One region of the Arthrobacter sp. YC-RL1 genome, then DNA from elsewhere that is predicted to be linked to it. Evidence: predicted binding sites of a transcription regulator. Region 1 holds the regulator's gene; each other region holds the start of a gene.
What was found. The regulator LexA, encoded in region 1, represses DNA repair genes until DNA is damaged. The targets are predictions, from matches to a motif close to TCGAACANNTGTTCGA.
Positions count from the first base shown of each region.

Region 2: a site for LexA is predicted at 1,762-1,777, ahead of ATC04_RS08960 (DUF6504 family protein). Genes of this name have one in related genera too.
Region 3: a site for LexA is predicted at 1,192-1,207, ahead of ATC04_RS10025 (HNH endonuclease signature motif containing protein). Genes of this name have one in related genera too.

Region 1 is NZ_CP013297.1:2,720,186-2,723,456, reverse strand. It holds gene ATC04_RS12640 (ATP-dependent DNA helicase) at 1-1,429, shown strand, start outside; gene lexA (transcriptional repressor LexA) at 1,542-2,261, opposite strand; gene ATC04_RS12630 (LysM peptidoglycan-binding domain-containing protein) at 2,518-2,871, shown strand; gene ATC04_RS12625 (histidinol-phosphate transaminase) at 2,962-3,271, shown strand, end outside.
Region 2 is NZ_CP013297.1:1,910,390-1,913,660, reverse strand. It holds gene dnaE (DNA polymerase III subunit alpha) at 1-1,380, opposite strand, end outside; gene ATC04_RS08960 (DUF6504 family protein) at 1,414-1,722, opposite strand; gene ATC04_RS08955 (nuclear transport factor 2 family protein) at 1,944-2,447, opposite strand; gene ATC04_RS08950 (SDR family NAD(P)-dependent oxidoreductase) at 2,494-3,271, opposite strand, start outside.
Region 3 is NZ_CP013297.1:2,139,584-2,142,854, reverse strand. It holds gene ATC04_RS10025 (HNH endonuclease signature motif containing protein) at 1-1,169, opposite strand, end outside; gene ATC04_RS10020 (DUF2079 domain-containing protein) at 1,299-2,765, opposite strand; gene ATC04_RS10015 (VanZ family protein) at 2,980-3,271, shown strand, end outside.

The DNA.
Region 1 (3,271 bases):
GGAGTGCCTTGGCTCCCAGAAATGCCCTATGGCCGATGAATGCTTCTCAGAGATGGCCCGCGCCCGGGCCGCCGAATCCGACGTGGTGATTACCAACCACGCCCTGCTGGCGGTCTCCGCCTTCGAAGGGCTGTCGGTGCTCCCGGACTTCGACGTCGCCATCATCGATGAGGCCCACGAGCTCCAGGACCGCGTCACCAGCTCGGTCTCAGGGGCGCTGTCGGCTCGTATGGTGCTCACCGCAGCGGGCGGGGCCAAGCGCCATTGCGCCGTCAACGTTGACGAATTGGTCAAAGCCACCAACAGACTTGAAAAGGCCTTGACCGGCGTACCGACCGGGTTGTTGCAGACCGGCCTGCGCGAGGACATGGGAATCGCCCTGAACGACATCGTGGAACAGGCCCGGCTCATTCTCGCATTGACGAAGCCTGAAGCCAACGCGCCGGCCGATGGTGGTCGCCAGACCGCCAGGTCGCAAATGCAGGCCGTCATGGATGACGCCATCCGCATGCTCGAAGCCGAAGACCGCCGGGAGGTGCTCTACACGACCCGTCCGCGAGAATTTGTCGAAGGCCGCGGCTATGTCGAGGCGGATGACAACCAGCCGGCGACACTTAACGTGGCACCGCTGTCCGTGGCCGGAAAACTGCGCGAAGGACTCTTTGACGGTCGTACCGTCATCTTGACCAGCGCCACCTTGGCCATCGGCGCGCAATTCGACTCGGTGGCCGGTTCACTGGGGCTCATGGGTGCCGGTGCACCGTCATGGACAGGCATCGACGTCGGCAGCCCATTCGATTATCCGAAGCAGGGCATCTTGTATGTCGCCAAGCACCTGCCCAAACCCGGCAGGCAGCTTGCCGCCGAGACCCTGGACGAAATCGAGGATCTGATCAAGGCTTCGGGCGGCGGCGCGTTGGCGCTGTTCACCTCGAAGCGTTCTGCCGAAGAAGCGGCGGCGATCTTGCGCGAGCGCCTCGACGTCGAGATCCTCTGCCAGGGTGATGCGAGCATGAAGTCTCTGGTAGCGCAGTTTGCCGAGGAACGGGACACTTGTCTCTTCGGCACCATGACTCTCTGGCAGGGCGTAGACGTGCCTGGCGACTCCTGCCGTTTGGTTATTATCGACAAGATCCCGTTCCCGCGTCCGGACGATCCGATCTCCAAGGCCCGCACCGAAGACGTGCAGAAGCACGGCGGTAACGGTTTCATGCAGGTTTCGGCCACACACGCCGCGATCCGTCTGGCCCAGGGCGCTGGCCGGTTGATTCGTTCCGTGTCGGACAAGGGCGTCGTGGCAATCCTCGACTCACGCATGGCTACCGCACGCTACGGCAGTTTCCTCAAGGCCTCGTTGCCGCCGATGTGGCCCACCGTGGACAAGAAGACCATCACCGGTGTCCTCAAGCGGATGGACCCGAACCGCTAGATCGGTATTGGTTCATTCCGCGGAAGCCGGCACGGCTGAGCCCGTGTCGAAGCAAAGAGCGCTGGGACGCAGTCATATTGAACTGCACCCCAGCGCTCTTCGATTTGTCGGATTAGAGCGAACGCATGACCGATACAACGCGTCCCATGACGGTCGCTGCATCACCGAGGATCGGCTCGTACCGAGAATTCTGCGGCAACAACCAGGTATGACCGTCGCGCTGCCGGAACGTCTTCACGGTAGCTTCTTCATCGAGCAATGCAGCCACGATGTCGCCGTTGTTCGCAGTTTGCTGGCGACGCACAACAACCCAGTCGCCGTCGCAGATCGCAGCATCAACCATCGAGTCTCCTGAGACTCGAAGCATGAACAGCTCTCCGTGGCCCACCAGCTGGCGCGGAAGCGCGAACACGTCCTCTACCGTCTGATCTGCAAGGATCGGTCCACCAGCGGCGATACGGCCAACCAGCGGCACCATAGTGGTGTCCGCGGAGGTGCTCAGCTCAATGATCTTCGCATCTTCCTTGCCGGCCTCTTCCGCTGGCTTGGGCGCCTCGGCCGCTGCGGCATCCTCGCTGAGCTGCAGCGGCAGCAGGATCTCCATGGCACGAGGTCGGCGTGGATCACGACGAAGGTAGCCGAGCTTTTCAAGCTGGCTCAACTGGTGCGTGACACTCGACAGGCTCTTGAGGCCCACGGTGTCGCCGATCTCGCGCATCGACGGCGGATAGCCGTTCTTTCCGATCGAGCGCTGGATGGTCTCGAGAATTTTCTTCTGGCGGATCGTCAGCGAACGTGCATTCGATCGGGGAGTGCGCTCTGAAGCTGACATGACCTTTAGCCTTCCCTAATCACCGGTCGTGAGCTGGGCGGATGCCTAACTGTCGGAAGCCAGTGATGTTATGTATTCGTTCCTCTTCTACTTCGAAATCTTAGTCGATGTGAGGGAGTCTTTCAAAGATTTGTTCGAAAGTGTCTGGACAATTTCCGCGAAGTTCTGTTAGAAAAGATATACGAGAATCGAACACATCTTCGAAAACAGTATTCGAAGACAGGTTCGCATCATGCCACTGTTGAGGAGAATAGTCATGGCAACCGCCGCACTTGACTCGAAACGCACCAAAGAACACATGAAGATCCGCATCAATCGTCGCGGCTGGGCCGTGCTGGTTGGGGTCCCGGTGTTCATTCTGACCATCGCCGCCGCATTCCTGATCACCATGTTCACTTCAAGTGCCCAGGCGGCGTCCAACTCGCCGCAAGGTGTTGAAACCGTGGCCGTGACCGTCATCCCGGGCGACTCGTTGTGGGATCTCGCCCGTGAATACGCCGTAGGCTACGACGTGAATGCGGCCATGGAGCATATCACGGAGATCAACGCACTGGACTCCAGCGAGATCCGCGTTGGCGACACCTTGGAGATCCCGGTGTTGGCCAACTAGCCGGTCAAACCCTCAAAATGGCGACAGGTATTGTTACCAAGGTTTGTCGCCAATTCTTGAACCGACGACTGCGCCATTAGACTTAATGACGTGAATGTCCGCAGTGAACTATTGAGTCAGCTGCCCTTGCGTGAGAATCTCCGCGGGCTGTCCCCTTACGGTGCGCCACAAATTGACGTACCAATTCAGCTGAATGTCAATGAGAACACCCATCCGCTTCCGCAGACCGTGATTGATGCAATCGCTCAAGAAGTCTCCAAGGCAGCGGCCACGCTGAATCGCTACCCGGATCGTGAATTCGTGGAATTGCGTGAACTCCTAGCCAAGTACCTGGGCCACGATCTGGATCGCGAGAACATTTGGGCCGCGAACGGTTCCAATGAGATCCTGCAGCAGATCC
Region 2 (3,271 bases), 810 kb from region 1:
TCCGTCCTCCAGGCCCAGGGCGGCTCCGGCGTCGCGGACCGCTCCGCGGGCCCGGTAGGCGTTCTGCATGCTCATCAGGCTCACGCGTTCTTCGCCGAAGCTGGCGAAGATCTTGCGGTAGATCTCGTGGCGGCGGGCTGATTCCACGTCGATGTCGATGTCCGGCAGGGTGGTGCGGGTGTCGGAGAGGAAGCGTTCGAAGACCAGGTCGTGGGCCAGCGGGTTGACCTGGCTGATGCCCAGCAGGTAGTTGACCAGCGAGGAGGCGCCGGAGCCGCGGGCCGCCACGCGCACCCCCATGCCGGTGATGAGCTTGACGGTTTCGGCGACGGTGAGGAAGTAGCCGGCGAAATCCAGCCGGTTGATGACCCCGAGTTCCAGGGACAGCCGCTGCTCGACGGTGTGCTTCGTCTCGTTGGGCAGCAGCCGGGGCACGGCGGCGTAGACGCGTTCGGTCAGCTCCTGCATGGCCGGGCGGTGCAGGCCCAGCACCGAGGCTTCGGGGATGACAGGTTTTTTCCAGCCCAGGTCGCCGGCGGGGTCCAGGGCGGCGAAGCTGGCGACTGTCTCGGTTTCCCGCAGCAGCTTGCGCATCCAGCCGCGTTCGGTGGCGCGGGCGATTTCGGAGGCCAGCTGGCGCATCTCCTGCGGGGACTTGAGCCAGCCCTGCCCGTTGGGCTGGCAGGAGTCCATTTCACTCAGGCTGTTCAGGGTGCGGGCGGAGTCCAGCAGGTCGGCGGTGACCGCGCCGTCGGGGTCGGCGTAGCGCACGGCGTTGCTCAGCACCGCCTTTAGGCCCAGTTCCTCGGCGTAGCGCAGCATCCTGCCGGCTTCCCCGAGGTTGTAGCGGGATCCGGGGGTGGACAGATGGGTGGTGATTTCCACGCGCAGCATGGGGCCTGCCAGTTTTTTCCAGTCGGCCAGCAGTGCGCGGGCCTTGGCATACTGCCCGCGGGCCAGCGCCCGGGCCACGTCGGATTCCCCGCCGACCAGCAGCATGAGGTTTCCGGAGGCCACCCGGTGGGCGAGCTGGCGCCGGGTCAACCCGGGGATGCCGCGGGGCGCCTGGTGGGCTTGGCTGATGCTGCGGCACAGGGCCGCGTAGCCAGCTCCGTTGCTGCGCCCGCGGGCCAGCAGGATGATCCGGCCAACTGCATGGCCCGGGGTGTCGAGCAGTGCCAGGTTCACGCCCAGCAGTGGATGCAGCCCGTGTTCCATGCAGGCGGCTACGTGCTTGACCGCCCCGTAGAGCCCGTCGCGGTCGGTGAGGGCCAGCGCTTCGGCGCCCATGGCGTGCGCGGCGGCGGCCAGCTGGGGCGGGGTGGAGACCCCGTAGTGGGCGCTGTAGGAGGAGGCGACATTCAGGTGCGTGAAGCTCATGCCATCGCCTCGAACATGTATTCGAGTAGCGCCTCAGGCGCTGCGGGCATGCTGCTCGTGCAGGCGGACCAGGCGCCAGCGGGTGCTTTGCGCATCGAAGCTGACATCGATGCTGAACGGCTCCGAACGGCCCGAGGCATCGGCCAGCTGCAGTCGCCACATCTCATAATCGGCCACCCCTGCCCCTAGTCCACGCGGGATTCTCATGTTCTCCTCCCACCATTTGCGGCGTTCGAACCAACGTTCGGGTTCAGCCACCAGGCGGTAGTCTTTCCCTCGCCAGGTGACGCGCAGCGGTATTCCGTTCGCTGCGCGGGTGACCTCAATCGGCTCGGTGAACATGCCCACGTGTGCGCTCCTTACTCAACAAATTCATTCTATTCGAACATGTGTTCGATCGGTAGCTACACTAGTCAGCCCGGCCGACAGTTTGGCGCGGGCCCGGTTTCGTGAACAATTTTTTTGATCAGTTCACCGCTCGCGGCGCTGCTGCGGAAGGTACGGCAAAGGCCCGGAGCCCGAGCGGATGATCCGCTCGGGCTCCGGGCCTTCGACGGGCGCCGCTAGGGTGCCGGAACCGCCAGGAACTCGCCCTCTACGATCTGCACGCTCTCATCAAGCGCGCGGGTCATCGACCAGGTGTCGGTGAAGCGGCAGGCGGACATCTTCCACTGGCCGTCCACCAGCACGTATTCGTCGTCGTATTCGCCGGTCTTCAGGTACTCGGTGCGTTCGGCCAGGTTGACCTGGCGGAAGCGCAGCGTCCAGCGTCCCCGGGCGGTGGTGGGGCTAATCAGCGTGATGTCCGGGTGCATGCCGTGGTGCATGTCGAAGATCACGTGCTTCCCGTCGACCTTCGCCAGCGCCACCTGGGTGAAGATCTCGGCCATCGGCTCCACGTCGTCGAAGGCGCCCATGGGGCCGTAGTCGATGATCGCGCCGCGTTCGATGAAGCAGTCGCGGAATCCCTGCGGGTCCTTGCCGTCGCAGGCGCGCCAGTAGCGGTGCTTGAGCGCCTTGATCTCTTCGATCGCTTCCAGCGCGGCAAGGCGTTGTTCCAAATCCATGGATTGTTCTCCTCAAAATTATTTCGGGCGGGTGTTCGGTTGGGGTTCAGCCGATGACTGCGTCGGAAAACACCGGCGGGTTTCCAAGCATGGGGCGGTGGGAGACCGGCTGCGCACCGTTCACGTCCTGCACCCCCAGTTCCGCGGCCACTTCCGCGGCGATCAGCACCTGGCCGCTGCGCTGCATCAACTGCGGGTCGCGGTGCAGCGCGTCGATGACCCGGCCGGGGAATTCCGGGGATTCGGCGGTGGCTTCCAGGTCCCCGTACTGCTCCGGGCTTTTCGCCAGCTCGGCCAGGGTGCGCTCGGTCTTCAGCATCCCCATCCACAGGGAGAGAACGGCGACGCCGTGCGGCTTGAAGTCCACGGCCATGTCGCTGGCCATCTTGTCCACGGCGGCCTTGCCGGCTCCGTAGGCCGGGCCGTGCATGTAGCAGGTGCCGCCGAAAGAGGAGGTGTTCACCACCAGGCCGCCGCCGGCGATCAGCAGCGGCGCGGCGTAGTAGCTGGCGACGTAGCTGGAGCGTAGCCCAACGTTGAACACCTGAAGCAGGTCCAAGGACTTCTCCCAGAACGCTCCGGTGAGCGTCAGCTCCGCCGGGACCGCGTAGGCGTTGTTGACCAGGATGTCGATGGCCCCGTCTTCGGCGGCGATGCGTTCGAAGAGCGCCTTCACCTGGGTGTCGTCGGTGTGGTCGAGCACCACCGGCACGCCGATCCCGCCGCGGGCGGCGATTTCCCCGGCGGTGGCGAAAACGGTCCCCGGCAGCGGGGCCTCGCCTTCGGTGGTGGTGCGCCCGGTGACGTAGACCTTGGTCCCGGCT
Region 3 (3,271 bases), 580 kb from region 1:
TGGATGACGTGGTCGACTTCTTCGACCAGTCCGTCGCAGTAGGGGGTGCGGCAGTGCTTGTCGCGGATCTTGATGAATTCCTTGAGTCCGGGCGGGAAGGCGCGGGCGGTGGAGTCCATGGCGATCAGCTCGCTGTCGCCGGGGGCGGTGTAGAGCCGCTGGATGTCGGGGAAGGTTTCGATGCGCAGGGCCAGGTCGTCGTGCGCGTCGGGGTAGTGGTGGAAGTAGTCCTCGTTGCGGATTTCCGCGCCGGCGATGAGTTCTCGGGCGTGCTGGGCGGGGATGTAGCCGTAGCCTTCGAGGTAGGCGGGGGTGCGGTCGCCGAGGAACAGGGTCTTGTCGGTCATGACCAGTTTGATGTTGAGGGCCAGGGGGAGTTTGTCGGGGTGCCCGGCGAGGGGGTAGGCGGTGAACAGGTCCGCCTGCAGTTGGGTGCCGGTGCGCGGGTCGCCGTGCTGGCGCAGCCGGCGGGATTCTTGGCGCAGGTGCTGTTGCAGGGCGGTGCCGGCGGCGAGGGGGAGTTTGCCGTTGACGCGGATGCAGTCGCGGTCCTTGGTGAAGCGCAGGTAGCGGTCGGTGCCCGCTTCCTTGATGCGGTAGGACTTGGTGTGGCTTTCGAACTGCAGGGTGTATTGGGTGACGGTTTCGCTGATCTGCTTGGGTCCCATGCCGTCGAACAGGTCCGGGGTGGCGCGGAAGTGGGTGTCGAAGGCGGTGCGGCGGGCGGCGTTGACGTCCTGCAAGGGGGTGAGGATGGCCATGGCCTGGGGTTCGGTGAGTTCCCCGAGGGCGAAGCGTTGGGCGAGGAAGGGGGTGTCTTCGGCGAGGATGCGGGCGTTGGCCAGGTAGGAGCGGTGGCCGCGGGGGTCGCGTTTGCGGGCCAGGGCGACGGTGCTGGCTGCTCCGCGGGTGAGGTCGTTGGCGTGGGTGCCGTTGTTCTCGTTGGTGCGGAAGACTTCTTTTTCCAGCTGGTGGGCGAGCATCGCTTTGAGGTAGTCGTAGCCGGCGGTCAGGGCGGTGAGTTCTTCGATGGCGGCGGCGCAGTCGGCGGTGCTGCCGCATTCGAGGGTGCGGGCGAGCCCGGTGGCCAGGGCGGTGAGCACCGCGGTGCATTCGGTGTGGACCGGTGGTACGGGCGGGCGGTGGCGTTGCTGCATTGCTTCGTACATGTGTTAATTGTACGGCGTTTGATCGAATAAAGATTCGAATATTGCCTGTGAATCTCGAGTTCGGGTTGCGAGGCCCTGCGGCTGGAAGGTACTCGGGCCCGGCACCCTGAGGGTGCCGGGCCCGGGAATCTACCGCTGCAGGTAGGAGGAGCAGACCGGGTCGACCGGGATGTCTCGGTGGAGCACCAGGATGCCCTGCTCCTCCGGGGCCACCGGCTTGAATCCCAGGTCGGTGGCGCGTTCCAGCGCCTGGTCCGGGGTCAGCGGATCCCATCCGCCCAGCTCCTCGACGTTGAAGTCGATGATCATCCAGCTGGAGAGGTCGTCGCCGATATCCCCGTGCAGCCCGACATAGGTGCGGGTGGTGAGGTGGGGGACGACGCTGTCGGCGGCCTCGATGCACACGCCGTCCGGGATCATCGCGACGGCCTTTTCCTTGGCGGCGATCAGTTCGGCCGGCGGCCAGCCCTGGCCGGTGACGGTTTTGCCCAGCGGGAAGACCATCGGGAAGAACAGGGTGGCGATGACCGAGATCGACAGCAGCCAGGCCGGGCCGATGAGGCGTGCGCGGGACCAGTCGAAGCGGATGGCGAGCTTGCCCAGCACATGGACCGCGGACATGATCAGGATCGGGGCCATGATCGCGTCGTACTGGTAAACCGGGGCCCAGGTGTTCAGCCGGTCGTTGAACAGGCGAGAGAGGAACAGCGGGGCGCCGAGGATCACGTACGGCGAGGCGAAGGGCAGCAGCGCCAGCGGCACGAAGGTCAGCAGCCACAAAGCCCACTTGAGCTGGTGGTCGAACAGGATTGCGATCGACTGCAGCGGGTGGGTGACCAGGAAGAGCACTGCCGCGCCTGCGGTGGCGCCCAGGGCGGTGTACTGCCAGTAGGAGAATTCGCCCTCGGGGGAGAACAGCGGGATGAGGTAGCCGGTGACCGCCAGGTACCCGAGCAGGCCGAGCGCCGCGGTGAGCGCGGCCTTGAGCCACTGGCGGTGGAAGAGCAGCACGATTCCCACGGCCACCATGGTGATGCCCATGTCCTCGCGCACCAGCAGCAGGCTGGCGGAGAGCCCCGTAACCAGCCAGTAGCGGCCCTTGTCGAAGGCCCAGATGATCCACGCCATGATCGGCACGCCGAAGGCGATCTCGTGGAAGTCCCAGTTCACGATGGCCTGGAACGGCCACCACAGCAGCAGCGCGGCGCTGGTCAGCAGGGCGCCGAGGTGCCCGAAGCGCGGGCGGGTGAACAGGTACACCGGGATCGCGGTGGAAACCAGCAGCAGCGCCAGCACGATGCCCAGCATCCGCGGGTCGTTCCAGATCCAGTAGAAGGGCGCGAGCACCGCGAGGATGGGGTGGAAGTGGTCGCCCAGCAGGTTGAAGTCGACCCCCTTGACCGGCACGATCGGCGCCTTGAACATCGCGTACTGGCGCACCGCCTGGTCGAAGATGCCCAGGTCGTACCCGCGCGACTCGAAGCGCGCGAAACGCAGGAAGGAGTGGACGACGTACAGGATTCCTGCCGCGAGCATGACCAGGCCGAGCTGCAGCTTGTGGGCGCCGGTCATGGGCGCGGGGGACGGGGTAGACATGGACTAAAGCTTATCGACTCGTCGCGGCAATGGGCGCATCGCCGGCCCGCCGCAGCCGGTGGCGCGGGCGGAGATTGCTCACGTTGCACCTGCCGGGGCGGGCAGAGTCCCCAGTCAATCCGCCGTAGCCATGGCGGAAATTCCCAGCGACCTTCCAGTGCCGGGGCGGCGCCCGGGGTGCGGCAGGAGGCCCGGGGTGCGGTTAGATGGAGATATGAACAGCATGATCTGGCCTGGAGCGGTTGCCATCCTCGGCAGCGTCCTCTTCCTGGGCGTCGCCGGCATCTTCCTGCTCGCCCTGCAGTACCGCCGCCACGGGCGCCTGTCCTGGCGCCGCACCATCACCACGGCGGCGGCAGCGCTCTACGGATTCGGTCTGTTCAGCTACACCATGCTGCCGCTGCCGGCCACGCGCGACGCGTTCTGCAGGCCCGGCGTCGCGGTCCCGCAGCTGACCCCGGGGCACTTCCTGAACGACTTCGCCGACGTCTACGCCCAGGTGGGCC